3 regions of the Rhizobium sp. CIAT894 genome follow, and region 3 is predicted to be linked to each of the others. Evidence: predicted binding sites of a transcription regulator. Region 3 holds the regulator's gene; each other region holds the start of a gene.
What was found. The regulator LexA, encoded in region 3, represses DNA repair genes until DNA is damaged. The targets are predictions, from matches to a motif close to TGTTCNNNNTGTGTTCNG.

Region 1 (10,638 bases), 2.1 Mb from region 3:
GACGGTCAGATAGGGCAGCAGGCCATTCTTGACCGGCGGCATCTTGGTCTGATTGCTCTCCGTCGCATTCATGCTCGTCCTCCATGGGTTTTGAACTGCCGGCGGAATGCCTGGCTGCCTCAAGGACGTAGCATGGGAGCATGAGCCGACAATGTCGGTTGGAATTTTCGCCGAAAAAGTGATCAGAGATCGATGATCGTGCCGCGGCCGTCATTCCAGATGCGCATTTCGCGCTGGCCATTGTTTGCCTTGGCGCGCACCGGAACAGGCTTCATCTTCATCGAAAGGGCGCGACCGACCATGAGCACGGTCAGGATGCCGCCGACGGCGAGCGTCACCGAAAAGGTGAGAAGCAGCATGGCCACGAAAACCGTGGCGCCGGCAAGCATGAGGAAGATGGAGCGAATGTTCTGCATGGGTTCGAGGCCTTTCTTCAGAAAGGAATGTGGTCCTTCCTTTTCCTCTCTGCAAGACAAGCATGGCTTTTTGTTGTTCTGCGGGTCGTTCAGGGGCTGGCTGCTTGCTTCGGCTTTGAAAGCTTGCCACTAATTCGGTCATGAGCCGAAACCCTGCGACCCGCTCCACCCGCCTGCGCCGTTCGGTGCTGAGCGTTCCCGCCATCAATCCGCGGGCGCTGGAAAAGACTCATGCGATCGATTGCGATGCGGTGATCTTCGATCTCGAGGATTCCGTGGCGCCGGAAATGAAAGGGCAAGCGCGGGAAAACCTGAGGCGCTTCTTTTCGGACCGGCCGCTCGAAAACAAGGAACGGATCATCCGCATCAACAGCCTGTCATCGAATTTCGGCCTGGCGGATATGGAACTGGTGACGGCGCTTGGTCCCGATGCCGTGCTGCTGCCGAAGGTCGACGAGCCGCAGGATGTCACTGATATCAGCGACTTTCTCTCCGAGGCGGATGCACCGGACGATCTGCGCATCTGGGCGATGATCGAGACGCCGCGCGGCATCCTGAATGCGGCAGCGATCGCTGAGGCCGGGCGCACGCCGGGCTCGCGGCTCGATTGCCTCGTCGTCGGGCTCAACGACCTGCGCAAGGAAACGGGTGTGGCGGTGCAGCCAGGGCGGGACTATCTCGTGCCGTGGCTGATGCAGGTCGTGCTCGCGGTCAGCGCTTACGGGCTCGATGCAATCGACAGCGTCTTCAACGATTTCAAGGACGAGCAGGGTTTCAATGCGGAATGCCGGCAGGGCCGGGCCATGGGTTTTGCCGGCAAGATGCTGATCCACCCGGCGCAGATCGAGCCCGCCAACCGGCATTTCGGGCCGAGCGTGGAGGAGATTGCGGAAGCGGAGGCGATCATCGCTGCTTTTGCCGATCCGGCTTCCTACGGGCTGAACGTCATCAATTCAGGCGGGCGGATGATCGAGCGGTTGCATCTTGTCCAGGCCGAAGCTCTGGTTCATAAAGCTCGCCTGATTTCTGCAAGAAAGCCCGCCTGATGAAACTCTACCGCTTCCTGACCGGTCCCGACGATGCTTCCTTCTGCCATAAGGTCACCGCCGCCCTCAACAAGGGCTGGTCGCTGGAGGGCTCGCCGACCTATGCCTTCAATGCCGCAACCGGTGCGATGCAGTGCGGCCAGGCCGTGGTCAAGACTGTCGAAGGCAAGGATTACGATCCGGAGATGAAGCTCTCCGAGCAATAGCGCTCTGCCGAACGCATGGGTTTCAGCGCTCGACGGCCTCCTCGGCGCTGGCCTCGATCCGTTCCATGTCATCGTCGCTCAGCCCGAAATGGTGGCCGATCTCGTGGATCAGGACATGGGTGATGATATCGCCGAGCGTCTCGTCGTTTTCTGCCCAGTAATCGAGAATGGGGCGGCGGTAGAGGCGGATGCGGTTGGGCATCTCGCCGGTTTCCACGGTGAAACGTTCGGAAATGCCCCTGCCCTCGAAAAGACCGAGCAGATCGAAAGGGGTTTCGAGCGCCATGTCCTCGAAAACGTCGTCATCGGGGAAGTCTTCGATCTCGATCGTGAGGTTGGTGGTCAGCTGGCGGAATTCATCCGGCAGATGGCTGTAGGCCTCCATGGCCAGCGACTCGAAGGTGCTGATCGTCGGCGCATGGCGGTCCCGCCAATCATCGCTCTGGTCTATGCGGGCCATGAATATTCCTTCCTTTGCGGGCCCATATAGAACCTTTATCGCCGATTTTCGAGTGCGGAATCAAAGGCAGGAATAAATTCATAAAAAATGGCCGTTGACTCTTCATTAGCTCTCTGGAATCTATAAGAACATAACAGGAACAAGACGGATTGGAGAACGCCATGGCGCAGCACGCCCTGGCGCGCGAGCGGCTTTTTGCGCTCCGCGAAACCATCGCCCGACTGGAGGGGAAGCCCGCGCCGGCGCTTGCGGCAGCAGAGCGGGAAGCCTTGGCGGAAGGAGGCAAGACGCCGCAGAGAGCCATTCTGCCGCCCCTGGCGTTTGGGGTGGAATGTCTTGACGAGGCGCTGGAAGGCGGTCTGCCGCTCGATGCAATCACCGAATTCCGCTCCGCTCTGTCTCGTGACGCAGGTGCGGCAAGCGGGCTGGCGATGGCCGTCGCCGCGCGGCTGCAGAAACAGGAAGCGGATGCCGGCAGGTTTCTGCCGTTGCTCTGGATCGGCGATGCTGTCGGCACACTGGAGGCAGGTCGTCCTTATGTTCCCGGGTTTCGGGATTTCGGACTGAGCCCGGAGCGGTTTCTCCATGCCGCACCACGCAAGCTGGACGAGGCGCTCTGGCTGGCGGAGGCGGCGGTCGAAAGCGCTGCTTTCTCCGCCGTCATCTTCGAAGTGCGCGGCAATCCCGCTCATTTCGGCCTGACCGAAAGCCGCAGGCTCAGTCTTCGGGCGCATGCTGCCCGCCGTCCGCTCTTTCTTGTCCGCCAGGCCGGTGCGGAGGAGGCAAGCAGTGCGGCTTTCCGCCTGCATGTCGAACCGGCTCCATCCGGTCTGCGGCCGTTGCCGGATGGATCGAAGCTTTCCGGCAGCATCGGCAATCCGATTTTCCGTCTCACGCTGGAGAAGAGCCGCAATCCGGCCCCGCTCTCCTTTCTTCTGGAGTGGAACCCCCATGAACGCCAATTTCTCCCGGTCGCAGAACCAAACCTCGTTCGTCCTCCAGGCGAACAGTCAGCGCATTCTGGCGCTCAGCTTCCCGCATCTGCCAACGGACCGCATCGCCCGCCGGCGATGGGGGCTCTCCTGGCGTTCGAAAGGGCGTCCTGAGACCCCGCCCATCGTCTGTTCCGGCAAGCTCAACAATGCCGTGCGGCTGACGGCCCTGGACGAGCTGGCCGAGGGGCTGGGGCTGAAGAAGGAGCAGGGCGTTGCCGAAGCGCGTGCGATGTACCCGACGCTCGAGGTGGCGGAAGAGGATCCGGCCGCGGACCGCCGGTTGCTGGAGGCAATTGCCGACTGGTGCGACCGTTATACGCCGCTGGTGGCGTTCGACGGTAAGGATGGTCTGTTTCTCGACATTAGCGGTTGCGCCCATCTCTTCGGCGGTGAAAAGGCGATCCTCAAAGATGTGTTGTCACGACTTTTTTATATGGGCTTCGATGCGCGGGGGGCGATCTCATCGTCGCCAGGCCTTTCCTGGGCCGTGTCGCGCTTCGGGCAAGGCGGCGTGATCGAAGACGAGGAGACGGAGCATGTGCTGGTGTCCCTGCCGGTTGCAGCCTTGCGGCTGGAAGGACAAACCGTCGATGCGCTGAAGAAGCTCGGTCTGAAATATGTCGGCGACGTCATCGGTGCGCCGCGAGCGCCACTGACCCGCCGGTTCGGCCCGGGACTGCTTCTGCGTCTCGACCAGGCGCTGGGACGTGAAGAGGAGCCGGTCTCGCCCCGGCGCCCGGTTGCCAGTCTCTCGGCCGAAAGCCGCCTGATCGAGCCCATCGGGACGGAAGAACAGATCCTTGCCGTCACCCGGCAGGTCGCCCTGTCGCTGCAGCCGTCGCTGGAGGCGCGAGGGGTGGGCGGGCGAATGTTCGAACTGGTTCTGTTTCGCGTCGACGGCAGGGTCTTTCGTATCAGCGTCGGCGCTTCGCAGCCGCTTCGCGAGCCAAAATTCATCGCCGGGCTTTTTTCCGAGCGATTGCAGGCGGTCTATGACGATCTCGATGCCGGCTATGGTTTCGAAATCCTGCGGCTGAATGTGTTGCGGCATGATCCCTTCAACGAAGCGCAGGCTGATTTCGAGGGTGACCGCCAGGGGGAGATTTCGCTTTCGGCCTTCGTCGATCGGGTCTCGGCCCGGCTGGGTGCGGATTGCCTGCAAAGCTTCCAGCTTCGCGAGAGCCATGTGCCGGAACGCGCCGTCATCACGGTGCCTGTGATGGATAGTTCTCCCGGGCGGAAGGCGGTTGGGGATATCCGACTTCCTTTCCGCGAAGAGCGTCCGCTACGGCTCTTTGCAGCGCCGGAGCCGGTCGAGATCATGCTTGCCGAGGTGCCCGATGGTCCGCCGCAGGTTTTCCGCTGGCGGCGCATGCAGCATCAGGTGGCAAGAAGCGAAGGCCCGGAACGGATTGCCATCGAATGGTGGATCGACGGGGATGACGCCGAGGCGCGTGACTATTTCCGCATCGAGGACGAGACCGGGCATCGCTTCTGGATCTATCGTCGCGGTTTTTATGGCGGGGAATTCGACCCTCGCTGGTTCATGCATGGGGTATTTGCATGAAGAGCGAACCCGCATTCTTCGAGATCGGCGCGAGAACGAATTTTTCGTTTCTCGAAGGCGCTTCCAGCCCGGAAGAGATGGTCGTGCAGGCCGCCCATCTCAGGCTCGGCGGTCTTGGGATTGCCGACCGGAATTCGGTTGCCGGGGTGGTCAGGGCGCATGCGCAGGCGCTGCAGCTCGAGGAGAGATACAGGAACAGGGATGCGATCATGGCCCAGGCGGAGAGGGAGGGGAAAAAGGAAAAGATTGTCGATCCCATCCGGATTCAGCCGGGCGCCCGTCTGGTTTTTTCCGATGATACGCCTGATATCCTCGCCTACCCCCGCAACCGGCGTGGCTGGGCAAATCTTTGCCGCCTCCTCAGCGCCGGCAATCTGAAGGAGGAAGCGGTCAAGGGAGACTGCATTCTCACGGAAGCGGAACTCATGGAATGGGGAGACGAGATGATGCTTGCCCTCGTTCCCGATCGCACCCTTGTCGAGAGCAAAGCCGGGCAGTCGGCACTGGAGAATTATCTGGAGCGGTTTCGCAGACGGTTCGGCAAGGCTTTTTATATGGCGCTGGCGCCAGCCTATGACGGCCGCGACAGGCAGGTCTTTGCGGTGCTTGCCATGCTTGCGGCACGAAACCGCCTGCCGCTGATTGCGACCAACCAGCCGCTTTACCATCATCCCGAGCGCCGGCCGCTTTCGGATGTCGTGATCGCGATCCGGGAGCATGTGGAGATAGCGCAAGCCGGATTCCTGCTGGCGCCGAATGCCGAACGCTATCTCAAGGATTCACGTGAAATGGCCCGGATCTTCCGGGACTATCCGGCTGCGATCGAAAATACCCGGGCTTTCTTCGGCAAGCTGAGCTTTTCGCTGACGGAGCTGGAGCATAATTATCCGCCTGAAAACGATCCCGGCGAAACGCCGCAGGAGACCTTGGAAAGGCTGACGAGAACAGGAGCTGCAAAACGCTATCCGCAGGGTATTCCGGACAAGGTGGCAAAGCAGATCGATTATGAGCTGAAACTCATTGGCGAGAAGAAGTATGCCTCCTACTTCCTGACGGTTCACAGGATCATCCGGCACGCCCGTTATGAGCTCAAGGTCTTGTGCCAGGGGCGCGGATCGGCAGCAAATTCGGTTATCTGCTATTGCCTCGAAATAACGGAGGTCGATCCGCAAAAGAGCACGCTGCTCTTCGACCGCTTCATTTCGATGGATCGCGACGAACCGCCTGACATCGATGTCGATTTCGAACATGACCGGCGTGAAGAGGTCATCCAGTACATTTATAAAACCTACACAAGAGAGCATGCCGGCCTGACGGCTGGTGTGACCACCTATCGCACCCGTTCGGCCGGTCGCGAAGTCGCCAAGGCCTTCGGGCTGTCGGAGGATGTCCAGTCGGCGATCAGCAGTCTCGTCTGGGGCTGGTCGGAGGACAATCTCTCGGAACGGGATGCCAAGGCGGCCGGCCTCGATATCAAGGATCCCGTGACACGCAACGTGCTGAAATATGCCTCCGAGCTTCTCGGTTTCCCACGCCACCTCACCCAGCATGTCGGCGGCTTCGTCATCACGCGGGACCGGCTCGATGAAGTGGTGCCGATCATGAAGACGGCAATGCCGGATCGCTACATGATCGAATGGGACAAGGACGATCTCGACAACGTCAAGATTCTCAAGGTGGATGTGCTGGCGCTCGGCATGCTGACCTGCCTGCGGAAGGGCTTTTCGCTGCTTGAACTGCATTACGAGGTGAAGAAGACGCTCGCAGACCTCGGCAACAGGGAGCATGGGGACGAAGGCAAACCGGTTTACGCGATGATGGGCCGGGCCGATACGCTTGGTGTCTTCCAGATCGAGAGCCGGGCGCAGATGAGCATGCTGCCGCGTCTCAAGCCGACGGTGTTCTACGACCTCGTCATCGAGGTGGCGATCGTCCGGCCGGGGCCGATCCAGGGCGATATGGTGCATCCCTACCTGAAGCGCCGGGAGCAGCGGGCGAGGAATATTCCGATCGAATATCCGAGCAAGGAGCTGGAAGCGGTTCTGGAAAGAACCCTCGGCGTGCCGCTGTTCCAGGAACAGGCGATGCAGATCGCCATCACAGCCGCCGGCTTCAAACCGGCGGAAGCCGACAAGCTTCGCAGAGCGATGGCGACATTCAAGAGAACCGGTACGATCGGCAATTTCGAGAAGCGGTTCATCGAGGGAATGGCCTCGAAGGGTTATACCGAGGAATTCGCGCGGCAGTGTTTCAACCAGATCAAAGGCTTCGGCGAATATGGTTTCCCGGAAAGCCATGCGGCCTCCTTTGCGCTGCTCGTCTATGCCTCCTCATGGCTCAAGGCCTATTATCCCGACGTCTTCTGCGCGGCGATGCTGAATTCCCAGCCGATGGGGTTTTATGCGCCGGCGCAGCTGGTGCGGGATGCGCGCGAACACGGGGTCAAGATCCTGCCGGTCGACATCAACGAATCCGACTGGGATTGCGATCTGGAAGCGGCCGCTTTCGATTCGGATGCCGTCGATTTCCGCCACCGTGAGATGCGCGAGATTATCAAGGCCCGGCATGCGGTGCGGCTCGGTTTTAGACAGATCAAAGGCGTCTCGGATAAAGAGATGGAGCTGCTCGTCAAAAATCGGGGCAAAGGGTACGGTTCCGTTCGGGATCTCTGGCTGCGGTCCGGCCTGCAGAAATCCGTCATCGAGCGACTGGCGGATGCGGATGCGTTCCAATCCCTTGGATTGTCACGGCGCGACGCGCTCTGGGCGGTGCGGGCGCTGGATGTGAAGAGCGCGGCCGAGGAGTTGCCACTTTTCGAGCAGGCCCGTCATGTCGATCTCCAGGCTGAGCCTGCAACCAAGCTGCCGGAAATGCTGCCGGGAGAGCAGGTCATCGAGGACTATCGTTATCTCTCGCTGTCGCTAAAGGCGCATCCCGTCTCATTCCTGCGGGAGGAGCTGCAAAGAATGGGCATCACCCGCAATGTCGATCTGTTGAAGGTGGCGAACGGAAAGAGGGTGACGATTGCGGGTCTCGTGCTGGTGCGCCAGCGGCCGGGTTCGGCCAAGGGTGTGATCTTCATGACGCTGGAGGACGAGACCGGCGTTGCCAATGCGATCGTCTGGAACAAGATATTCGACACATACCGTTCGGTTGTGATGGGCGCCCGGCTGGTGAAAATCCGCGGCCGGCTGCAAAGCCAGAGCGGGGTGATCCATACCGTCGTCGAACATATCGAGGACATGACGCCGGCGCTCGGGATCCTGCAACGCGAGGCCCGGCGTTTCGGCGTTTGCGAGCGGGCAGACGAGGTGCTGAGGCTGGGTGGCGATCAGCGGCAGAAAAAGCTTGCGCAGGCGCAGGAGAGGGCGGAGCTGGAAAAACGGTTGATCGCCACGGGTGGCAATTCCGGCGCAGCGGAAACCGCCGAGGTGATGCCGCGCGGACGCAACTTCCATTAAAATACGCTGCACGGATCTGAACCGCGCGGCAGACCTCCACCGGCTTCAGGGCGCCATCATCCTGGAAGCACTGCATAATCTTGGAGAATAGGCATCGGATTGCCATTCGGGCACCGGGGTCAATGATTCGCAGCTCGAATTTTTTCTTGACAGTCATCATCTTCTTTAGCAGAAAACACGATAGTCAGTGTCATGTTTGGAATGAAGACGTGCTTGTCTGCAGCTGCAATTACATAACCGACAAGGAAATCCGGGAGGTTATCACCAACCTTCTCGATGAAGACTGTTGGCAGCTTATCGTGCCGGCCAAGGTCTATCACGCCATGGAAAAACGCGGCCGTTGCTGCGGCTGTTTCCCCAACGTCGTCGACATCATTATCCAGACGACCGAGGAATATCACGCCCGTCGTCACTCGACGGAGACTGAAATATTTGATTTCATGTCCCGCTTGAAACAATTCCATGAGGAAAACAGGAGAGCGGACATTGAAAGGCGACAAAAAGGTCATCGAGCGGCTTAACGAGGCACTGTTCCTCGAGCTCGGAGCGGTCAATCAATATTGGGTTCATTATCGGCTTCTCGAGGACTGGGGCTACACCAAGCTCGCCAAGAAGGAGCGCGCCGAATCGATCGAAGAGATGCATCATGCCGACCGGCTTGTTGCGCGCATCATTTTCCTTGAAGGCCATCCCAATCTGCAGACCCTTGCGCCTCTGCGCATCGGCCAGAACGTCAAGGAAGTGCTGGAAGCCGATCTTGCCGGCGAATACGACGCCCGCGCGGCCTACAAGAAGTCGCGCGATATCTGTTACGAAGCCGGCGATTACGTTTCCATGAAGCTCTTCGAAGAGCTGCTGATGGATGAGGAAGGCCATATCGATTTCCTCGAAACGCAGCTCGAACTGCTCGGGAAGATCGGCGAGAGCAAATACGGCCAGCTCAACGCCGATTCCGCCGACGAAGCCGAATAAGATTCGAACGAGAAACCGGCCGCTCCGGCGGCCGGCATTGCGCGCTGATCTCATCAGGCGCAAACTCGTCCGGTTATCCCGGATCGATCAGTCTTCCGATTGCAATGCTGCCAGATGCTCGAATTCGGCGACTACCCGGTCGTAGACGGAGCGCTTGAAGGGAACGATCAGGCCCGGCAGCTCCCGCATCGGCTTCCACTCCCAGGCATCGAATTCCGGCTCGTGACCGCCCGGCGGTGGGTTGATGGCGATCTCGCTGTCGCTGCCCTCGAAGCGGAAGGCGAACCAGCGCTGCGTCTGGCCGCGGAATTTCCCCTTCAGCCCGATGCCGATCAGAGCCGGCGGCAGGTCATAGTTGATCCAGTCTCTGGCTTCGGCAAGCAGGGTCACCGTCTTGATGCCGGTCTCCTCGTAGAGCTCGCGGTAGGCGGCATCCAATGGATCCTCGCCCTTGTCGATGCCCCCTTGCGGCATCTGCCAGAGCTGCGGCGAGCCGTCATATTCCGAATTGCCGTCGGGAATGCGCCGACCGGCCCAGACGAGGCCATCGCGGTTCAGGATCATCACGCCGACGCAGGGGCGGTAGGGCAGATCCTCGGCTTTTACGGTCGCCTGGCTCATCGTCTTCTCCGTTCAGCAATCTTTTCGGGGATTGCTCTCAAGGGTTCCGGGGGTCGTTGGAAAGGGCGGCGACGCCGACGATCTCGATGCCGCGCATTGCAGCCTCCTCGCTCCACTTGGCGATGGCGTCGACACTTTCATCGAAAGCCGAGGCGACGCCGATCGCCTGGCCGTTCTTGCGGGCGATACGCTCGAGCTCGTCAAGCTTCTTCAGGACGGCGTTGATATCGAGCTGGCCGTCGAGCTGCAGGTCGGCGAAGGCATAGGGCAGTTCGGTTCCCTTGGCGACATCAGCCGTCTTCGACTGCGCCGACGTGCCGTCGTCGAGAAACAGCAGGCCGCGCTTGCCGAGATCGCGCATGACAGGCTCCATGGCATTGGAGTCCGAGAGGAAACGGCCACCGAGATAATTCATGACGCCGGTATAATTGGTGATCTCGCCCATCGCCTTGTGCAGATTCTCGATGTTGCGGGCGGGCGACTTCGTGGTCAGCAGCGTTTCCGGTCCGGGATCATTTGCCGGGTAATCAAATGGCTCGAGCGGCACCTGCAACAGAATCTCATGGCCGCCGCGGCGGGCCTCCTGCATCCAGCGCTGCAGGCTGTTGCCGCTGGCGGCAAAAGCGAAGGTGATTTCCTCCGGCAATTCGGCAATGGCGCGCTGCGTCCCGGTCTGGCTGAGCCCGAGGCCGCTGACGACGATGGCGATGCGCACACCGCGCGTGCCGGACGAGGGGCGGGCATACTGATCCATCGGGCGGCGGCCATCCGGGCCGACGATCGGAAGTCTGCCAAAAGGAGTGTCTTCGAGCAGCGCTTCATTCGGCTGCGCCGCCATGCGCGGATCCTGGCCGATCTGCATGGCGTCGACCAGTACCGGCCCGCTGCCATCGC
Region 2 (10,638 bases), 1.1 Mb from region 3:
CCGGTCTCGACCGGGAAGGGGAGAACTGGCGTATGGTGCTGACCAATTCGCCGGCCGGCTCGATCCATCAGGCCGAACTAGCCTTTGCCGATCCGGCGGCAACGGGTTCGATCTCACCAGGCGCCGGCATGGTGCTGCCGGATGGCCGCAAGGTTGCTTTCACTGCCAAGGACAAGGGCCGCGAGGACACGCCGGACGAGGATCGCGTCAACCGCGGCACCAAGAAGGGCCGCGTCGTCGCCGTCGAGAAGATGCAGCCGCCGAAGGACTTTTCTGCCGGCTCGATCCTCCAGCGCACGAAGATGCTCTTCACCCCGAGCTTCGATCTCAAGGACAGGTCGGCCTTCGTCAAACCGAAGATCCAGGGCAAGGAAATCGAGATCGCCACTTCTTTCTATAAGAAGCAGCCTGTCGCGACCGATAGGGGCGTGCCGGCAATGCTCGCAAGCCTCGTCACCAGCAATAAGGCCGATATCCTTGCCACCGCCTATGGGCCGGCAGCCCCTGATTATTCCCGCCAGTCGCCCTTCGATTCGATCCTGACCGAGCCGGACAGCGGCCGCTTCGTTCCGGAGATCGGCCCGCGCGATCACGCCTGGGCGGCAAGCGTGCTGCCGCCCAGCGTCTTTTCCGCCGGCGAGCAGCAATGCCTTGCCTCCGGCATCTATTTCGAGGCACGCGGCGAATCGGTAAAGGGCCAGGCGGCCGTCGCCCAGGTCATCCTCAACCGCGTCCGCAACCCTGCCTATCCGAAAACCATCTGCGGCGTCGTCTACCAGAACGAAGACTGGCGCAACCGCTGCCAGTTTTCCTTCGCCTGCGACAGCATCAAGGACAGGGTGAACTCGGAATATCACTGGCGGATGGCCCGCGATGTGGCGATGGCGGTGACATCAGGCAAGATCTGGCTGCCGCAGGTGGGCTCGGCGACTCACTACCATGCCGTCTATGTCAGGCCGAAATGGGCAAAGACCATGGAAAAGGTCGGCCGCATCGGTCTTCACGTCTTCTATCGCACCTATGGCGGCGGCTGGAGCTGAGATAAATCGCTTGGGCAAGCCGATTTGCCGGGCTTAAAAGCGGATTCTTTCCATCGAATTTAAGCGATCGGCCAAAATTAAGCTTATCTCTTTGATTTGACGTGATTATTTTCTGGCTGGACAGAAACTGTCTACGCCTTGACTATACCAATCCCTAAAACTATGTTGCGCGCGACTTCAGAACGGGCCGGAAGGGTTTCAAACCTTCGCGTCCGGGGTCCGAATGACCGGGGTAGCGGGAGTGCGGGCGACGGGCAGGCGAGGAGAGATCCATGGCGGATGACCGCGAGGAAAGTCTTGAAAAGCGCCGTGCGCAGCTGGGAGCGGAACTCGCGACCAAGCGCGCTGAGGCGGGAGTGAACGAGGCCAGCGAAGCTCGAGCCGAGGTAAGCCGCAAAGGTTATGCCCAGGCGATGAAGCTTTCCAGCGAGTTCATTGCCGCGATCATCGTCGGTGCCGTTCTCGGCTATGTTCTCGACCGTTTTGTTGGCACTGCGCCTTGGGGGATGATTGTTCTTCTGCTTCTCGGATTCTGTGCCGGCGTTCTGAACGTGCTGCGTTCTGCGGGGGTGGTGGCCCATCCCCTTGATGACGACAAGAAATAAGGACCGGTTCCCGGTCCAGTGCAATGATCCCGCGTCCTGCGGGCCAAAGAGAGAGAACAAGCGGTGTCTAACGATCCGACTCATCAGTTCCTGATCCAGAAGATTGTGCCGATCGAAATCGGCGGAATTGATTTTTCGTTCACCAATGCATCGCTCTTCATGGCCGCTTCGGCAGCCGTTGCCGCCGGCTTCCTCTATTTCGCGACCTCGAACCGCGCCATCGTGCCGGGCCGTTCGCAGTCGGTCGCCGAAATGTCCTATGAATTCATCGCCAATATGCTGAAGGAAGGCGCGGGCAAGCAGGGGATGAAATTCTTCCCGCTGGTCTTCTCGCTCTTCATGTTCGTGCTGACGGCGAACCTGCTCGGCATGTTCCCTTATTTCTTCACGATCACCAGCCAGATCATCGTCACCTTCGCGCTGGCGATCCTCGTGATCGGCACGGTTCTCGTCTACGGTTTCTATAAGCACGGCTTCCACTTCCTGAATGTCTTCGTGCCCTCGGGCGTGCCGGGCATATTGCTGCCGCTGGTCGTCACGATCGAAATCATTTCCTTCCTGTCCCGTCCGATTTCGCTCTCCGTTCGTCTTTTCGCCAATATGCTCGCCGGTCACATCACGCTGAAGGTGTTCGCAGGCTTCGTCGCCTCGCTTGGAGCCCTCGGTGCGGTCGGTGTCGGCGGCGCAGTTCTTCCCCTCATCATGACCGTCGCCCTGACCGGTCTCGAGTTCCTCGTCGCCTTCCTTCAGGCTTACGTCTTTGCGGTGCTGACTTGCATGTACCTCAACGACGCAATCCATCCGGGCGGGCACTAAGGATAACGACAACGACGTCTCCAGGGCGTCAGTCATTCGCCGCAACAACCATTTCAAAGGAGTTCAACATGGAAGCGGAAGCAGCAAAGTTCATCGGTGCAGGCCTGGCTTGCTTTGGTATGGCCGGTACGGCTCTCGGCCTCGGCAACATCTTCGGCAGCTACCTCTCCGGCGCTCTGCGCAATCCGTCTGCCGCTGACAGCCAGTTCGGCCGTCTGGTATTCGGCTTCGCCGTTACGGAAGCTCTGGGCATCTTCTCGCTGCTCGTTGCTCTCCTCCTCCTCTTCGCCGTCTGATATCGGCGAATAGATGGATCACGGCCTGCGATCGCACGCCGTGATCCTTTGCATTTGCAGTCCACCTGGAGGTGAGCATGTTTTTTGTGACCCCGGCTTACGCTGAAGAAGCGCCGGCGGCAGCGACCGGCACGGATGCGCACGCCGCTCCGGCCGCAGGCGAGGTCCATACCGAGACCGGTGTTGCCGAAGGCGAACACGCCCGTGGCCCGTTCCCGCCTTTCGATTCGACGACCTACGCATCCCAGCTGTTGTGGCTGGTGATTACGTTCAGCGTCTTTTACCTCCTTATGCAAAAGGTCATCGCGCCGCGCATCGGGGCTATCCTCGATCAGCGCCACACGCGCCTCTCCCAGGATCTGGAAGAAGCCGGCCGCCTGAAGGCGGAAGCCGACGCTGCCGTCCAGACCTATGAAGGCGAACTGGCGGCTGCCCGCGCCAAGTCGAATGCGATCGGCGCTGCTGCACGCGATGCCGCCAAGCTCAAGGCCGAAGAGGATCGCCGCGCTGTCGAGGCGAGCCTGTCGGAAAAGATCAAGGCTGCCGAAGTCCGTATCGCCGACATCAAGGCGAAGGCCTTCGCCGACGTCGGCACCATTGCCGAGGAAACGGCGGCTGCCGTCGTCGAACAGCTGATCGGCGGCACCGCTGCCCAGGCAGATGTCGCCGCCGCCGTCGCGGCCGCCAAGAAGGAGGCTTGATCGATGGATATTTTTCACCTTGACGCCACTTTCTTCGCCTTTGTCGGCCTCGTCCTCTTCCTGGCGCTGGTCGTTTACCTGAAGGTTCCGGGCATGATGGCGCGCTCCCTCGACGACCGCGCCGACCAGATCCGCAACGAATTGGCCGAAGCCAAGCGTCTGCGCGAAGAGGCCCAGCATCTGCTGGCCGAATACCAGCGCAAGCGCAAGGAAGCGGAAGCGGAAGCCGCCCACATCGTTGCCGCTGCCGAGCGTGAAGCCCAGATGCTGACCGCCGAGGCGAAGAAGAAGACGGAAGAATTCGTCGCCAACCGCACGGCGCTTTCCGAGCAGAAGATCAAGCAGGCCGAGGCCGAGGCGATGAAGGCGGTCCGTTCCGCCGCCGTCGATCTCGCAATCGCGGCCGCCGAAACGGTGCTCGCCAAGCAGGCGGACGGCAAGGTCCAGTCCGAACTCTTCGGCAATGCCATCGGCCAGGTCAAGACCCGGCTCAACTGAGACGGTATCGCATGGAATAAGCAAAAGGCCGGGCATGTCCCGGCCTTTTCTTTTGCTGATGACGCGGTGCCGCGACGTCTCGATTCCCTCTTCTCCCCAGCGGGGAGAAGGTGCCCGTAGGGCGGATGAGGGGGCCACACGGTAGAGCTTTCATTGCCCTTCGGCTTCGCTCAGCACAACAACAAATGTTCTGCCGTGAGGCCCCCTCATCCGACCCTTCGGGCCACCTTCTCCCCGTTGGGGAGAAGAGGGAGCAAGACGCGCCGACTTCCTTAACCTAAAGCATGTCGCGCAAAACTGTGCAGCGGTTCTTGCGGCAACGACATGCGAGGAAATAAAGAGCTAAAGCGCAAGGAGCGAATCTGAAAGATCGCGACGCGCTTTAGCCCGTTGCGTTCGGTATGCCCGGTTTCTATTGAAAAGCGCACTATTCCGAAATCAGCTCGTCCATCTCGGGACCGTCCTCGACCTTGCGCAGCGGCCTGAAACTCATCCGGTGCAGCGAGCAGGGGCCGTGCTTTTCGATGCCGGCGCGGTGTTGCGCCGTGCCGTAGCCCATATGCGCGACAAAACCGTAATCCGGAAACACATTGTGCGCCCGCGCCATCATCCGGTCGCGCGTCACCTTGGCGACGATCGAGGCGGCGGCGATCGAGACCGAGCGGGCATCGCCCTTGACTACCGCCTGTCCGGGGCAATCGAGGCCGGGCGGCACATCAAGCCCATCGGTCAGCACGTAGCTTGCCGGAACGGAAAGGCTGCAGATTGCCCGGCGCATGGCATCGAGGCTTGCCTTGCGGATATCCGTCTCGTCGATGCGTGTCGAGCTGGAAGAGGCAATCGAGACGGTGGCGGTCGCCAGGATCTGCAGGAACAGTTCCTCGCGCCGTTGCGCCGAAAGCTGCTTGGAATCGTTCAGACCCTCAGGGATGCGCTTGGGATCGAGGATGACGGCGGCGGCAACCACAGGTCCCGCCAGCGGCCCCCGGCCGGCTTCGTCGGCGCCGGCGACCGGCCAGTGGCCGGCCTTGCGGGCTTTGAGCTCGAGTTTGAAATCCGGCACGAGCGGAACCGTGTCGAAAAGCAGGGGAGAATCGGGTGGCGTACGAGGTTTCATGCGGCTGAACCTCGCACGCCAACCCGATTTCCCGCAAGTCCCCGGATCAGGGCGGCGGCCGGGGACCGGTCCGGCGGATGGTGGCGGTCAGGGCCATCCGCGGGAATTGCGCTCGGGGCTCGAAAACAGGGCGGTTTTTCTGAGCAGTCGATGCGCAAGCTACAAGCAATTCCAGGAAAAGTGCGAAACGGTTTTCCGTCCGGAATTGCGTAACAGGTAGAAGCAATTCCAGGAAAAGTGCGAAGCGGTTTTCCGTCCGGAATTGCGTAACAGGCAGAAGCAATTCCAGGAAAAGTGCGAAGCGGCTTTCCCCAAGCAAAGCGCGAAGCTCTTTCGCCAAGAATTGCGTCAGACAAAAATCAGAGCAGCGACAGCTGTACGCCGCTGCCGTCGGGCGGCACGAACAGATCGTCGCGCAGTGGCATGCTGCGGCGTGTCAGCTCGAAACGCCGCGCCGCCATCTCAAAGCGGCGGGCGATCTGCCAGGCATAGGGACCGGCGCCCTTCATGCGCTTGCCGAATTCGGCATCGTAATCCTTGCCGCCGCGCATCGAGCGCACCAGCGACATCACATGCCGGTAGCGATCGGGATAATGCTGCAGCAGCCAGTCGCGAAACAGCGGGCTGACTTCGAGCGGGAGCCTGAGGATGACATAGCTTGCCTCGGCGGCGCCGGCAGCCTTGGCCGATTCGAGGATGCGCTCCAACTCGTGATCGTTCAGCGCTGGGATGAGCGGTGCGGCCATCACTGCCGTCTGAATGCCGGCCTCGGTGAGCGCATGGATCGTCTCCAGCCGCCGCGGCGGCGTGGCGGCGCGCGGCTCCATCGCCCGGGCAAGCTTGCGGTCGAGCGTCGTCACCGAGATGCCGACGCGCACCAGGTTCTTCGCTGCCATCTCCTGCAGAATGTCGAGATCGCGCAGGATCATCGCCGACTTGGTGACGATCGATACCGGATGGTTCGCCTTGTTCAGGACTTCGAGAATGCCGCGCATGATGCGCCATTCCTTTTCGATCGGCTGATAGGGATCGGTATTGGTGCCGATCGCGATCACCCGCACCTTGTAACCAGGCTTGGCGAGTTCCCGCTCCAAAAGTTTTGCCGCATCCGGCTTGGCAAACAGCTTCGTCTCGAAATCGAGCCCGGCGGAAAGTCCCATATAGGCGTGTGTCGGCCGGGCGAAACAATAGATGCAGCCATGCTCGCAGCCGCGATAGGGATTGATCGAGCGGTCGAAGGAAATATCCGGCGATTCGTTGCGGGTGATGGCCGTGCGCGGCTTCTCGATCTGTACGTCCGTCTTGAACGGCGGCAGATCTTCCAGTGTCTGCCAGCCGTCGTCGAACGTCTCCCGCTGCAGCGCCTCGAACCGGCCTGTCGGGTTCAGTCCCGCACCACGCCCGCGCCGCCGGTCGACCTCGATTCTCAGGCCTGAGGACACGATCATCGCATCGGCAATATCTGCCGTATTGGCAGGCGCGAATGCGGCCTGCCCTGCCAGGGACTGCTCTCTCATCGGATACTCCCGTGGCGGAAAGCCATCGCTTCCGCCCGTTTTGATGATTAAATTCCTATCTGCAAAACAAGAACAATGCAAGAACAAAATGCGGAAAACGCCGCTGGCAAAAATTTGTGCGGCGCATTATGAATGAGCAATGTTGACGGTTGTTATCGAATGCCGGGATCAGGAATCTGAACTGGCCCAGACTCTATCGGTATTGGTGGCAGGTGCCGTGGAGGGGCTCGTCAGCGATGTGATCGTGCTTGATCACGGCTCGCGCGACGGCACCTCGCGGGTCGCTGACGCTGCCGGCTGCCGGTTTCATTTGCAATGGGATATCAAGGACATCGTCCGCTCCGCCCGCGGCGAATGGCTGCTCTTCGTCGAGCCGGGCGCCCGGCCTCAGGCCGGCTGGATCGACGATATCGCCGAATATATGGCGCTCAACAAGCTGCCGGCGCGCTTCACCGCCTCGCGCGGCTACCGGCGCCCGTTTTTCCAGCGCGTCGGCCGGGCGACGCCGCCGCTGGAGCTCGGTCTGCTGATGCCGAAGAACCAGGCGGTCGCCACCGCCCAAAGCGGCATGGCGCTTGCCGAATTCGCCAAGGGCCAGAAGCCGCGCAAGCTCGCCAGTGAATTGATTCCTTCTTGGGTGGCGCGCGCTGCGCGGTAGGCTCTCCGTCATCCACGACTGGCCCGGTTTCCACCACCTAAAAACCCCTCCCCAACCCCTCCCCACAAGGGGGAGGGACTAACCTGCTGCACCGCTTTGCGTAACCCTTCATCGTAATCCGTCGAACGGTAACAGCCAGCAAGACCTCGCCTTTTGCTCGCTGCCGGATACCACAGCTTAGTCCCTCCCCCTTGTGGGGAGGGGTTGGGGAGGGGTTTTCTCCAAGAGGCGAGTCGCCGATCTCCATCGCACAAAGATGGCGCCCAATCAAATTTCGCGCTATAATTCTGCCATGGCGCCGCCGAAGCGCCTCGCTTCGTAACGGATCGCCATGGATGCCGGTGGACGGCAGAACAGGTCGGCGACAATCTCCTCTTCTGCCGGGGGCCCGGCGAAAGGAGGTGCGTCATGCCACGCGGTTGGAACGACGGCGCACGCGGTAGGATCTACGGCGTACGCAATATGGTCTACGGCCTGCTGGCCGTCATATTGCCGACATTGGTGATCGCGCATCCGCATTCGGCAGCATCCCAGACGATGCTCAGTTGCGCAGGCCGATCCGATGTCGTCAATTTCCTCGACAGGAACTTCGCTGAAAAGCTGACAGCGGTCGGACTGGTCAACCAGAACGCCGTTCTCGAGGTCTATGCCGCCGAAAGCGGCACCTGGACGCTCGTGGTCACGGATGTTCACGGCATCAGCTGCATTCTGCTGTCGGGTGACAGCTGGGAAACAATGCCGGCTCTGCCTGGCCTTGCGACATAGCCGATGCCGGCGGCAGGCAGCCTATGGTTTGGCGCCGCGTTTCAGGTGCTCGTCCAGACGCGGCATGATCTCGACGAAATTGCAGGGAACGCTGCGGTAATCGAGCTGCCCTTTCAGAATGCCGTCCCAGGCATCTCGGCAGGCACCGGGCGAGCCGGGCAGCGCAAAGATGAAGGTGGCGTTGGCAACGCCCGCCGTGGTGCGCGACTGGATCGTCGCCGTGCCGATCTTCTCATAGGAAATACGGTGAAAGACGGCGGAAAAGCCGTCCATGCGCTTTTCGAACAAAGGCTCGAGTGCCTCGGGCGTCACATCGCGGCCGGTAAAGCCGGTGCCGCCTGTGGTGATGACGACGTCGATCTCATCGCGCTCGGTCCAGGCCTTCACCCGTGCGGCGATTTTTTCCCGGTCGTCGGGCACGATCGCCCGGTCGACCAGCCTGTGGCCGGCCTCGACGATCCGCGCCGCCAGCGTGTCGCCTGACTTGTCCGTCTCCGGCGTGCGCGTATCCGAGACTGTGAGAATCGCAATGCCGACGGCGATGAAGGGCCGTTTTTCGTCCAGACCTGCCATCACATGCCTCCCGAAACCGTTTCCGTCGCCTGGAAATACCAGTCCGGCCGCGCGTCGTGAAGGGCTGCAGCCGCCTGTTGCGCAGCCGCCATGCTCGAAAAGATCCCGAAACAGGTGGCGCCGGAGCCGGACATGCGGGTGAGCAGGGCGCCATCGGCTTGCAGCATCGCCGAGATCGCCGAAATCTCAGGGACAAGTTCGCGCGCCGGCGGTTCCAGGTCGTTCCGGGCACCGCCGATCGCGGCGAGCCAGCCGGCAGTGCCAGCGAGATCAGCAGCCAGGTTCAGAGCCGGATTGGTCTTGGTGGCCAGCCGCCGGAAAACCTCCGGCGTCGAGACGCCCGTCAGCGGATTGGCGAGCACCATGGCAAAGCCGGGCAGATCCGGCAGGGCTTCGATCTTTTCGCCGATGCCGCGGGCAATCAGCGGCCGGCTCTCGAAGCACATCGGCACGTCGGCGCCGAGCTTGAGCGCGAGACCGGCCACCGTTTCCACCGGCAGGCTCATGCCCCAGAGCCGCGTCAGACCGCGCAGCGTCGCTGCCGCATCGGCCGAACCGCCGCCGATGCCGGAGGCAACAGGCAGGTTCTTTTCCAAGTGAATATGGACGGGGAAGGCGAGGGCGCCCACGACCTCGCGCAACAGATCACGCGCCCGCAGCACCAGATTGGTGCCGCCGTCGCCGGCAAGCGTCTCGCCGAACCGGCCCGACAGGGTGAAGGCATCGACCTGCGCGGGCAGGAAGCTCAGCCGGTCGCCGCAATCGGCAAAGGTCACCAGCATATCGAGCAGATGATAGCCATCGGCTCGCTGGCCCGTCACATGCAAAGCGAGGTTGATCTTCGCGCGTGCCTCTTCGGTGACGCCGAAGCATGATGCCGAAAAGTGTGAGCGGTTTTCGGATGACATCATGCTCTATTTCTTTGATTCACCCTCGGCCAGGCCCTCTTCAGGCATGTTTGCCGCCTGTCAGGATTTCTTGTCGACCGGCGGCGGGGTGACCGGTGCCGGGTCCGGCTGCTTCTTGTCGGCGGCTTTGGCATCGTCGCTGACAGGAGGCAGGCCGTTGGCGACCTTGTCCTTGATCTTCGGGATTTCGGCGGCTTCCGGCTCGGAGGCCAGCGCCCGGTTCCATTGATAAACGGCCTCGAGCTTGCGGCCGACGCGCCAGTAGGCGTCGCCGAGATGGTCGTTGATCGTCGCGTCGCCGGCCTTGATCTGGGCTGCCCGCTCCAATTCGTCGACGGCATCGTCGAAGCGGTTGAGGCGGAAATAGGCCCAGCCGAGCGAATCGATGATATAGCCGTCGTCAGGGCGAAGGTCGACGGCCTTCTTGATCATGCCGAGACCTTCGTCGAGATTGCGGTTCATGTCGATCCAGGAATAGCCGAGATAGTTCAGCACCTGCGGCTGGTCGGGATTGAGTTCCAGCGCCTTGCGGAAGTTCGGCTCCGCCTGGTCCCACTTCTTCAGCCGCTCATAGGCGATGCCGCGCTGGAAGAAGACGCTCCAGTTGACGCGGCCGGGAATGGGGCCGATCGCTTCGACGGCCTTGTCGTAATTGGCGGCCATCGCCTCGTAGTCCTTGGCATCGGAGAGCACGCTGCCATAGGCGAGATAGCTGCGGATGTCCTTCGGATCGGAGGCGATCAGCGCCTGCAGGTGCTTGCGCGCCTCGTCCACCTTGCCGCCCTGGGCAAGAGCAAGGCCGAGCTGCAGCTCGGAGATGCGCCGCATCGGCGAATTCTCCGGCACCTTCTTGTAGAGCGCGATGGCGCGATCCATCTGGTTCTGCTTTTCGGCAATGCCGCCGAGCAGCACCAGCGTATCGGCGCTGTTCGGATCGAGCGCATTGGCCGTCTGCAAATAGAGCGAGACGATATCCTCGGCACCATCGCGGTTCAGCGCGCCGCCGACCGAAAACAGCACGCCGGCCGCACCTTCTTCGGCGGTCTTGACCTGCTGCTCCTGCTTCTCGTCCTTTTCGATGCTGTCGCGCAACGCGTTCAGCGGCGCATAATTCGGCAGCAGATTGTCGCCGACGGAAACGGCG
Region 3 (10,638 bases):
AGCTTCCCACAACCGTTTTCTGCAAGGCGAGCATCGGCGTGGTCGCCGGGATGCTCGCCTCGATATCGCCTATGCCTTCGTCAAGCGCATGGCCGATCGCTACACCGGCGACCTCGCCATAGGCTTCGGCGATGACGGCATCCCGCCAGCCGCCGACAGCCTCTTCCTCGCTCATTTTCAGCCGCCCCCGCTCCAAAGGCGTGTCGCTGACACCGTTCGCAACGTCGGCAAACCAGAGCCAGGAGGCAAACCCATGCGATGCGATATCCGCCAGGATCGCCAGCTCCGAGGCATCGCGCCGTGAGGCCTGCCGCAGGGCGATGAAGGCGGTCATTCAGATCCCCAGCATCATCCGCACGATCGATTCCAGCCCGCGCCCGAGCGCCCGCGTATTTTCCGCATCGAGATGAATGCCATCGATCGGCGTGGTCCTGGCGACGGAATTGCCGTCGAAAAAGCCACAGCCGAGTTCGTCGGCAAGATCACGATAAAGCGTTGCAAGCTTAGCCGATTCCTCGATGCCGCCGGGAAAGGATGCGGCGAAGGGCACATTGCCCGTCGCGCAGATCGCCGGCGGCGCCACGATCAGGATCTCCGGCCCGTCGAATTCGAAGGGCCAGGCATGATTGCGGATCAGCCGCACCAGCCGGCTGATGCCCTGGCAGGCGGCAAAGGCCGAACCCGCCACGACCGGCTTCATGTCGTTGGTGCCGAGCAGCAGGATGACGAGATCGAGCGGCGCATGCGTCTGCAGGATCGTCGGCAGCACGCGCGCGCCGTTGCGGTCGCAATCGGCGAGATGGTCGTCAAAAGCGGTCGTGCGACCGTTGAGGCCTTCGGCGATGACGCGCGCCTCGCTGCCGAGCGCTGCCTGAAGCACGCTCGGCCAACGATTTTTGTACTCATGACGGCCGATCGTATCGGCGTCATACCCCCAGGTCAGCGAGTCACCATAGCAAAGAACGGTCTTGGTCATTTCCGCCTCCGCCCAGCGATCAGACAAGCATGCCCATCGGGTTTTCGATGTAGCCCTTGAAGGCCTGGAGCAGCTCGGCGCCGAGCGCGCCGTCGACGCAGCGATGGTCGGTCGACAGCGTGACCGACATCACGGTGGCGATCGCCATTTCGCCGTTCTTGACGACGACCCGCTGTTCGCCGGCGCCGACCGCGAGGATCGTCGCATGCGGCGGGTTGACGACGGCGGCGAAGTTCTTCACGCCCATCATGCCCATGTTCGAGACCGAGCTGGTTCCGCCCTGATATTCCTCGGGCTTCAGCTTGCGGTCCTTGGCCCGCTTGCCGAGATCGCGCATCTCGTTGGAGATAACAGACAGCGTCTTCTGCTCGGCCTTGCGGATGATCGGCGTGATCAGGCCGCCGGGGATCGAGACGGCAACGCCGACATCGGCGTGCTTGTGCTTGACCATGTTGCTGTCGGTCCAGGAGACGTTTGCATCCGGAACGTCGCGCAGCGCCAGCGCCATGGCCTTGATGACCATGTCGTTGACCGAAAGCTTGTAGGCCGGGGCATTGTCCTTGCGCGGCGCCGCATCGTTCAGCTGGGCGCGCAGCGCCATCAGAGCATCGAGCTCGCAATCGACGCTGACGTAGAAATGCGGGATCGTCTGCTTGGATTCGACTAGGCGCCGGGCGATAGTCTTGCGCATGCCGTCATGCGGCACGAGCTCGTAAGAACCCGGTTCGAAGAGCTTGAGCACGGCTTCCTCGGAAGCGCCCTTCGGCGCTGCGGCGGCCGGGGCCGGAGCGGCGGCAGCCTGCGGAGCTGAAGCAGCAGCGGCCGGAGCCGGCGCAGCCTTGGCGCCACCGCCGGCAACGGCGGCTTCGACGTCGCTCTTGATGACGCGGCCATGCGGGCCGGAGCCTGCGACATTAGCAAGATCGATACCGGCTTCCTTGGCCAGACGACGGGCGAGCGGCGAAGAGAAAGTGCGGTTGCCGCCTGCCGAAACCGATGCCGGTGCAGCGGCGGGAGCCGGAGCGGACTCAGCCTTCGCCGGTGCAGCCTCGGCCTTCGGCGCGGGTGCGGCTTCAGCCTTGGCCGGAGCGGCGGAACCGGCACCGCTTGCGGCTGCGGCGACATCCTCGCCATCGGCGGCGAGAACGGCGATCAGCGCGTTGACCTTGACGCCTTCGGTGCCGGCCGGAACGACAAGCTTGGCGACCGTGCCTTCATCGACGGCTTCGACTTCCATCGTCGCCTTGTCGGTCTCGATCTCGGCGATCACATCGCCAGACTTGACCGTGTCGCCTTCCTTGACCAGCCACTTGGCCAGATTGCCTTCTTCCATGGTCGGAGAGAGGGCGGGCATCGTGATATTGATCGGCATCGAAATACCCTCCCCTTATTTGTAGCAAACAGCCTTCACCGCATCGACGACTTCGCCGACGTTCGGAAGCGCCAGCTTTTCGAGATTGGCGGCGTAAGGCATCGGAACGTCCTTGCCCGCGATCGTCAGCACCGGCGCATCGAGATAGTCGAAGGCCTGCTGCATGACGCGGGTGGCGATTTCGGTGCCGACCGACGACTGCGGGTAACCTTCCTCGACGGTGACCAGACGGCCGGTCTTCTTGACCGATTCGATGATCGTCGGCAGATCCATCGGGCGGATGGTGCGAAGGTCGATCAGCTCGACATCGATGCCGATCTTTTCGAGTTCGGCGGCGGCCTTCGTCGCATAGGTCATGCCGATGCCGAAGGAGACGACCGTGACATCCTTCCCCGGACGGTGGATGCGGGCCTTGCCGATCGGCAGCACGAAATTGTCGAGCTTCGGCACGTCGAAGTGCTGGCCGTAGAGAATTTCGTTTTCGAGGAAGATGACCGGGTTCGGATCGCGGATCGCAGCCTTGAGCAGACCCTTTGCGTCGGACGCCGTATAGGGCATGACGACCTTGAGGCCGGGGATTGCGCTGTACCAGGCAGCGTAATCCTGGCTGTGCTGAGCGCCGACGCGAGCGGCAGCGCCGTTCGGGCCGCGGAAGACGATCGGCGCGCCCATCTGGCCGCCGGACATATAGAGCGTCTTGGCGGCCGAGTTGATGATGTGGTCGATCGCCTGCATGGCAAAATTGAAGGTCATGAATTCGACGATCGGGCGAAGGCCGGCCATTGCGGCACCGACGCCGACGCCGGCAAAGCCGTGCTCGGTAATCGGTGTATCGATGACACGGCGCGGGCCGAATTCCTGCAGCAACCCTTGCGTGACCTTGTAGGCGCCCTGATATTCGGCGACTTCCTCGCCCATGACGAAGACGTCGTCGCTGGCGCGCATTTCTTCGGCCATGGCGTCGCGCAGCGCTTCGCGCACGGTCATCGACACCATTTCGGTGCCGGCCGGAATTTCCGGGTCGTTCGGAACGACGGCCTTCGGCTCGGCCGGAAGCGGCGCGGAAGCAGAACCGGCATTGGTCGGTTTCTCTTCCTGGGCAACCTGCGGAGCAGCGGCGGCTGCCGGCTTGGCGGCAGATATATCCGAAGCGGATTCGCCGTCCTGCAGCAGCACGGCGATCTTGGTGTTGACCTTGACGCCTTCGGTGCCGGCATCGACGAGCAGCTTGCCGATGACGCCTTCGTCGACGGCTTCGACTTCCATCGTCGCCTTGTCGGTTTCGATTTCGGCAATGACGTCGCCTGAAGTGACCTTGTCACCTTCCTGCTTCAGCCATTTGGACAGCGTGCCTTCTTCCATGGTCGGAGAGAGGGCGGGCATGAGGATATCGATAGGCATGGGTTCCCTCCCCCGATTAGAGCAGAATGTCGGTGTAGAGCTCGGATGCATCCGGCTCCGGATCGGCCTGGGCGAAATCGGCGCTGTCGGCGACGATGTCGCGGACATCCTTGTCGATCGCCTTCAGATCGTCTTCGGAAGCCCAGCCCTTTTCGATGAGGCGTGCCTTGACCTGCTCGATCGGATCCTGCTCGGAGCGCATCTTCTGCACTTCCTCCTTGGAGCGATACTTCGCCGGGTCGGACATGGAGTGACCGCGATAGCGATAGGTCAGCATTTCGAGGATGATCGGGCCCTTGCCGGAGCGGCAATGTTCGAGCGCCTCGTCGGCCGCGGCCTTGACGGCGCGAACATCCATGCCGTCGACCTGAATGCCGGGGATGCCGAAGCCGGATCCGCGCAGCGAGTAGTTCGACTGAGCCGTCGCACGGGCGGTCGAGGTGCCCATGGCGTAGCGGTTGTTCTCGACGATATAGACGATCGGCAGCTTCCAGAGAGCCGCCATGTTGAAGCTCTCGTAGACCTGGCCCTGGTTGGCGGCGCCATCGCCGAAATAGGCGATCGAGACATTGCCGTTGCCGCGGTAGTGGTTTGCAAAGGCAAGGCCCGTTCCGAGCGAAACCTGGGCGCCGACGATGCCGTGGCCGCCGTAGAAATGCTTCTCTTTCGAGAACATGTGCATCGAGCCGCCCTTCCCGTGGGAATAGCCGCTGCGGCGGCCGGTCAGCTCGGCCATGACGCCGCGCGCTTCCATGCCGGTTGCCAGCATATGACCGTGGTCGCGATAGGCGGTGATAACCTGGTCACCTTCCTTCTGTGCCATCTGCATGCCGACGACGACAGCTTCCTGACCGATGTAGAGGTGGCAAAAGCCGCCGATGAAGCCCATACCGTAGAGCTGACCGGCCTTCTCCTCGAAGCGGCGGATCAGCAGCATCTCGCGATAGGCCTTGAGCTCCTCGTCGCGATCGAAGTCGGCGACAGGGCCTCCGTTCGATGCTTTCGCTGCAGGTTTTGCTGATGTTTTCCGGCTGGAAACCGTCGCGGTCTTTCGCGGCGCCATTCAACCCTCCCTATGGTTTGTCGGTTCTCGGTGCCGCGTACCATAGGGAAGAAACATGACCACAGCAATGCCATAATTGCATGGCTCGTATTCGGCACTAAATTATTGGAAATACAATAGAAATTCCAATTAACCAAATTCCGGTTAATTGGAATAATGGTTGAATATGACGATCTCGTCGGCGCGCGACATATTCAGCTGATAGCGCGCCTTTTCGTCCAGCATATCCCTGTCGAGCGAACCGTCACTGAGCAGCGCGACCTGATTTTCCAGATGTTCGCGCTTCGCCTTCAAGATCGCAAGCTCTTTTTCACGCACGACACGCTGATGCTCGAACGTCTCCGTTGCGCGCAGGCCATAATCGCCGTGAATGCAATGATATCCGAAATAGGAAAGGAAGGCGACCGTCATTGCCGGAATGACGAAGCGGCCGAGCTTTCTCTTCTTATGATGCTTTGTCCACATACGCGCATGCTCTTGAACGCATTACCAATTCGTTCAGCATAACGCGCAGAGATTAACCGTTCATTGACCGTAACCGCCGGCAAGAAAAAACCCGCGCCGGGAGGCGCGGGTCGAGCATTGCAAATCGGATCCGATCAGCCGCGGATGATCGAGCGGCCGGCATACTGAGCCTGGGGCCCAAGGCCTTCCTCGATGCGGATCAGCTGGTTGTACTTGGCAAGACGGTCGGAACGCGACAGCGAGCCGGTCTTGATCTGGCCGCAGTTGGTGGCAACCGCGAGATCGGCGATGGTCGAATCTTCGGTTTCGCCGGAGCGGTGCGACATGACGGCGGTATAAGCTGCCTTGTGCGCCGTGTTGACGGCATCGAGGGTTTCCGTCAGCGAGCCGATCTGGTTGACCTTGACGAGGATCGAATTGGCGACGCCCATGCGGATACCATCGCGAAGACGGGCGGAGTTGGTGACGAAAAGATCGTCGCCGACGAGCTGGGTCTTCTTGCCGGTCAGGTCGGTCAGCGTCTTCCAGCCGTCCCAATCGTCTTCGGCCATGCCGTCTTCGATCGAGATGATCGGGTACTTGGCGGCGAGTTCGGCCAGATATTCGGCCATGGCACCCGATTCGAGCGTGCGGCCTTCACCTTCGAGGACGTATTTGCCGTCCTTGAAGAATTCCGTCGAGGCGCAATCGAGGCCGAGGTAGATGTCCTCACCCGGCCTGTAGCCGGCTTTCTCGACCGACTTCATGATGAAATCGAGGGCTTCCGAAGCGCTCTTCAGGCCCGGCGCGAAACCGCCTTCGTCGCCGACATTGGTGTTGTGGCCCTGGGCGGCCAGTTCCTTGCGGAGCGTGTGGAAGACTTCCGAGCCCATGCGTACGGCTTCGGCGATCGTATCGGCGCCGACCGGCAGGATCATGAATTCCTGGAAATCGATCGGGTTGTCGGCATGGGCGCCGCCGTTGATGATGTTCATCATCGGTACCGGCAGCAGACTTGCGGAAGCGCCGCCGACGTAACGGTAGAGCGGCAGGCCGGAGGCCTGGGCGGCAGCCTTGGCGACGGCGAGCGAGACGCCGAGGATGGCGTTGGCGCCGAGGCGCGACTTGTTCGGCGTGCCGTCGAGCTCGATCATGATGTTGTCGATCTGGATCTGGTTTTCGGCGTCGATGCCGCCGATCGCGTCGAAGATCTCGGTATTGGCGGCATCGACCGCCTTCTGGACGCCCTTGCCGAGGTAGCGCTTGCCGCCGTCGCGCAGCTCGACCGCCTCATGCGCGCCCGTCGAGGCGCCCGAGGGAACGGCCGCGCGGCCCATGCTGCCGTCTTCGAGATAGATATCGACTTCGACGGTGGGATTGCCACGGCTATCGAGAATCTCGCGGGCGATGATATCGGTGATTGCAGTCATGGGTTCTTCCTGCTCGGTGGGTGATCAATCGTTCGAAGCCTGTCATAATCGAAGGCGTGCAAATTACAATGGCGCAGTTTTCAGCCTTCGAACCAGCGTATCCGATCTCGCCTATAGCACGATCATGTCAGACTGTTGAACGTCAGGTCTTGGCGACCGCATCGAAGGCGAGCAGCTTTTCCAGCAACCGCGGCATGTCCTTGAGATAGACCATGTTCGGGCCGTCGGACGGCGCGTTGTCCGGGTCCTGGTGGGTTTCAAGGAAGACGCCGGCAATGCCGGTGGCGACCGCGGCGCGCGCCAGCGTTTCGACAAATTCCCGCTGACCGCCGGAAGATTCGCCCTGCCCGCCCGGCTGCGCCACCGAATGGGTCGCATCGAAGATGACGGGCGCACCCATCGCCGCCATGATCGGCAGCGAACGCATGTCGGAAACCAGCGTGTTGTAACCGAAGGAAGCGCCGCGCTCGCACAGGAGCACGTTCGGATTGCCGCTGGCATTGAGTTTCTTCAGCACGTTCTTCATGTCCCAGGGCGCGAGGAACTGGCCCTTTTTGACATTGACGACACGGCCGGTCTTGGCGGCGGCGATCAGAAGGTCGGTCTGGCGGCAGAGGAAGGCCGGAATCTGCAGAACATCGACCACCTTTGCGACCTCGGCACATTGCTCGGCGGTATGGACGTCGGTCAGGACAGGAAAACCGAACTCCTTCTTCAGGTCGGCAAAGACCTCCATGCCCTTTTCAATCCCGATGCCGCGTTCGGCCGAAAGCGAGGTCCGGTTCGCCTTGTCGAAGGAACTCTTGTAGACGAGGTCGATGCCGAGCTTTGCGCAAAGCTCCTTCAGCGTGCCGGCAACCATGAAGGCGTGGTCGCGGCTCTCCATCTGGCAGGGGCCGGCAATCAGCGACAGGCGCCTGCTATTGGAAAAGGTGACCTGGGTCTGGCCTTCGCCGACCTTGACTTCGGAATTCGTATCGGTGCTCATCGTGGTTCCTCGAAGGCGAAGAGCGTGCCCTGCCCGGGCGCGGGCTTCACCAGAATGCGATTGTTCTTGCGCGTGTAGGTCACCCCGTTAGCAGTCAAATGCGCTTCTGTCACGGCAAGATCGGCGACATTGAAGAGGATTGCCCGGCCGCGCAGGCCGCGGTCGGCGGATGAGACGGCGATCTCGAAATAGGCCTCAAGCCCTTCCGGCGTCATCAGGCTGATCTTCGCATTCGACGCGGCGACATTGACGCCGAAACCGGTTTTTTCGACGGCCGACTGCGCCGCGGCAAGGCCGACGAAGGCAGCGAATGCGCTGGCATCGGGCGCACAGAGCGCGATCTCGGCAATCCGCGTCACGCCATTGGCATGCGTTTCCAGCGTGCCGCGGTCGGCAGGCAGCGGGTTGATACGCTCGACACTGAAAAGGAAGAAATCCGGCGCGCGCGGATCGGTAGCAAAGGCCAGCTTGAAGCCCGCCACAGTCTCGGAACCATCCGGCATCTTCATCGGCCGGCTGAACTGCAGCATGTCGCCGGCACTCGATCCGTGACCGACAAAATTCCGATGATCGCGGCCGGCATCACTGGTGCCGAAAGCTACCGCCGAGAGCCCCTCCTCGCCGCAGCGGAAGCGGAAAGCCTGGTTGCGGGCGGTGAAGACATTGCCCCGCCGCGCCGATGCCTCGCTCTCGGCGACACTCGCAACGCCGAGCGGCTCCAGATAGGTCTTGTCGGCGAAGAAGACGCAGGCATTCTCCGTTCCGAAGGGATGGCGCGCATCCGCGGCAACGGTGAAGCCGAGCTTGCCGAGCCTCTCGCGCGCCAGATCGATATTGACGACGGGCAGCACGACGTGATCCAGCGGGTGCGGCTTGGCGAGATGCTCGCTCATCGGTTCCTCTCCCTGAAATGGCAAGAGATGTGCGACAGCGCACTCCCAATTCAAGACCTGCCTGCCAATCCGGCGAATGAAAATAAAAATCTCAACGAGTTGGCGGCAAGTTTTACGGAAATTTAGCTACTTGCGGAACACATATGGAACATATAGTGTCTGTTCTGGATTTGTTTCAATCAGGGGTCTGACGTCGATGCTCACGCGCAAACAACAGGAGCTTCTCCTTTTCATTCATGAGCGCATGAAGGAATCCGGCGTTCCGCCGTCTTTCGACGAAATGAAGGATGCCCTGGATCTCGCCTCGAAATCCGGCATTCATCGGCTGATTACAGCACTCGAGGAGCGCGGCTTCATTCGCCGCCTACCGAATCGCGCCCGGGCGCTCGAAGTCATCAAGCTTCCGGAGGCCTACAGCCCCAGCATACAGCCCCGGCGCGGCTTTTCGCCGAGCGTCATCGAGGGCAGCCTCGGCAAGCCCCAGCCGGTCGCCGCTCCCGCTCCTGCGAAACCCGTTGCCGACAACGGCAACTCGGTCTCCGTGCCGGTCATGGGCCGGATCGCCGCCGGCGTGCCGATCTCGGCGATCCAGAACAACACCCACGACATCGTCGTCCCCGCCGACATGCTCGGCTCCGGCGAACACTACGCGCTGGAGGTCAAGGGTGATTCGATGATCGACGCCGGCATCTTCGACGGCGACACCGTAATCATCCGCAACGGCAGCACCGCAAGTCCCGGCGACATCGTCGTTGCCCTCGTCGATGACGAGGAAGCGACGCTGAAGCGCTTCCGCCGCAAAGGCGCCTCGATCGCGCTGGAAGCCGCTAACCCGGCTTACGAGACCCGGATCTTCGGGCCCGATCGCGTCAAGGTACAGGGCAAACTCGTCGGCCTCATTCGCCGCTATCACTGACAACAGACGGACCGGTTTCGGTAAAACTGTCTTTGCGCCAGTCATAGGCGCGCTGACGCATCCATGGTCGCGACAGCGTCTCGAATGCGGTTGCGACCTCCAGGCCGGCATCGGCGAAACGCAATTCGACGGAGCCGGTCCTGCGCAACGTCTCGCCGGTGAAAAGCGCCCCGCCTGAACGGCAGTTGTTGAAACGTAGGCGGACCGAGGTCACGACGATATCGGCCGTATCGCAGGCCGGACCGAGATAGGCGGCATTGTCGATGACGGTGACGATATGGCCATTGCCGAGTCTTGATGTGCACCAGGCCTTCTTGACGCAGGAAAAGCGGTTTGCTTCACCGCCTGCTGCGGCTGCCCGCATCGCTGCGCTCGCTTCGTTCTGCTGATCGCGGGAAAGCCGGACACGGCGGTCTTCTCCTTCCGGCGGGATAGCCGGACCATCCAGCATCTTCGGCGGATCATGCGTCGGCAGGACCAGTGCTCGCTGCCACTGGTCGAAGATGAAATCCGGCGGATTTTCGCGGTTGGACGCGATTGCCTCAGCCGCGACAACCGCAACCAGACTGCCATCCTCCGAAATCACCAGATCCGGCGGCCGGGGAGCCGGCAGCAGCAATACGGTGAGTGTCGAGATGGCGACGATCGATGTGCCGGCATGGCGCAGCCGGGTGCGCAGCAGCGTCAGCAGCAGAAAGCCTGCCACTGCCACAGCGAAATACCAGGCGGGCAAGCGGCCGATGCCGATATCGCCGCCCCAGCCGGACACCGTCTCGGCAACCGCGATCACCAGATCGAGGCCGAATCCGACCACCTTCCACAGCGGAGCATCCAGCCCGAAAGGCATGAGCAACATCGCCAGCAGCCCGGCCGGCATGACGATGAAGGAGATGATCGGCATCGTCGCGAGGTTTGCCGGCAGGCCGTAAGCCGTCAGGCGATGAAAATGCTCGATCGAAAACAGCGCGGTGGAAAAGCCGCCGATCAGCGAGGTCAGAAAGACGCCGCCGAAGAAACCGGCGACGGCAACCACCGGCCTGACGATCGGCAGCTTCAGGAAGGCGTTTTCGCGGACACGCCGGTCCTTCCATAGCTGATAACCCGATACCAACGCCAATGTCGCGGCAAAGGACATCTGGAAGCTCGGGCCCAATA

Region 1: RHEC894_RS21450 (metallopeptidase family protein) is a predicted target of LexA. The motif match lies at 2,253-2,270, and genes of this name have one in related genera.
Region 2: RHEC894_RS04380 (PA0069 family radical SAM protein) is a predicted target of LexA. The motif match lies at 6,659-6,676, and genes of this name have one in related genera.

What each region holds. Positions count from the first base shown of each region.
Region 1 covers NZ_CP020947.1:4,365,605-4,376,242, reverse strand. The annotation lists gene RHEC894_RS21470 (glyoxalase/bleomycin resistance/extradiol dioxygenase family protein) at 1-72, opposite strand, end outside; gene RHEC894_RS21465 (hypothetical protein) at 183-416, opposite strand; gene RHEC894_RS21460 (CoA ester lyase) at 557-1,462, shown strand; gene RHEC894_RS21455 (DUF1737 domain-containing protein) at 1,462-1,668, shown strand; gene RHEC894_RS21450 (metallopeptidase family protein) at 1,691-2,128, opposite strand; gene RHEC894_RS21445 (hypothetical protein) at 2,290-3,234, shown strand; gene RHEC894_RS21440 (DNA polymerase Y family protein) at 3,146-4,690, shown strand; gene RHEC894_RS21435 (error-prone DNA polymerase) at 4,687-8,151, shown strand; gene RHEC894_RS33440 ((2Fe-2S)-binding protein) at 8,274-8,672, shown strand; gene bfr (bacterioferritin) at 8,638-9,123, shown strand; gene RHEC894_RS21420 (RNA pyrophosphohydrolase) at 9,211-9,744, opposite strand; gene RHEC894_RS21415 (divergent polysaccharide deacetylase family protein) at 9,782-10,638, opposite strand, start outside.
Region 2 covers NZ_CP020947.1:891,575-902,212, forward strand. The annotation lists gene RHEC894_RS04340 (cell wall hydrolase) at 1-1,040, shown strand, start outside; gene RHEC894_RS04345 (AtpZ/AtpI family protein) at 1,313-1,645, shown strand; gene RHEC894_RS04350 (F0F1 ATP synthase subunit A) at 1,709-2,461, shown strand; gene RHEC894_RS04355 (F0F1 ATP synthase subunit C) at 2,530-2,757, shown strand; gene RHEC894_RS04360 (F0F1 ATP synthase subunit B) at 2,835-3,458, shown strand; gene RHEC894_RS04365 (F0F1 ATP synthase subunit B) at 3,462-3,956, shown strand; gene RHEC894_RS04370 (ribonuclease HII) at 4,384-5,073, opposite strand; gene RHEC894_RS04380 (PA0069 family radical SAM protein) at 5,433-6,590, opposite strand; gene RHEC894_RS04385 (glycosyl transferase) at 6,730-7,248, shown strand; gene RHEC894_RS04390 (hypothetical protein) at 7,657-8,013, shown strand; gene moaB (molybdenum cofactor biosynthesis protein B) at 8,035-8,586, opposite strand; gene RHEC894_RS04400 (4-(cytidine 5'-diphospho)-2-C-methyl-D-erythritol kinase) at 8,586-9,497, opposite strand; gene RHEC894_RS04405 (tetratricopeptide repeat protein) at 9,555-10,638, opposite strand, start outside.
Region 3 covers NZ_CP020947.1:2,024,349-2,034,986, reverse strand. The annotation lists gene RHEC894_RS10135 (GNAT family N-acetyltransferase) at 1-334, opposite strand, end outside; gene RHEC894_RS10130 (SGNH/GDSL hydrolase family protein) at 335-976, opposite strand; gene RHEC894_RS10125 (pyruvate dehydrogenase complex dihydrolipoamide acetyltransferase) at 996-2,348, opposite strand; gene RHEC894_RS10120 (pyruvate dehydrogenase complex E1 component subunit beta) at 2,364-3,749, opposite strand; gene pdhA (pyruvate dehydrogenase (acetyl-transferring) E1 component subunit alpha) at 3,766-4,812, opposite strand; gene RHEC894_RS10110 (septum formation initiator family protein) at 4,957-5,277, opposite strand; gene eno (phosphopyruvate hydratase) at 5,412-6,686, opposite strand; gene kdsA (3-deoxy-8-phosphooctulonate synthase) at 6,829-7,674, opposite strand; gene RHEC894_RS10095 (VOC family protein) at 7,671-8,567, opposite strand; gene lexA (transcriptional repressor LexA) at 8,764-9,483, shown strand; gene RHEC894_RS10085 (ComEC/Rec2 family competence protein) at 9,464-10,638, opposite strand, start outside.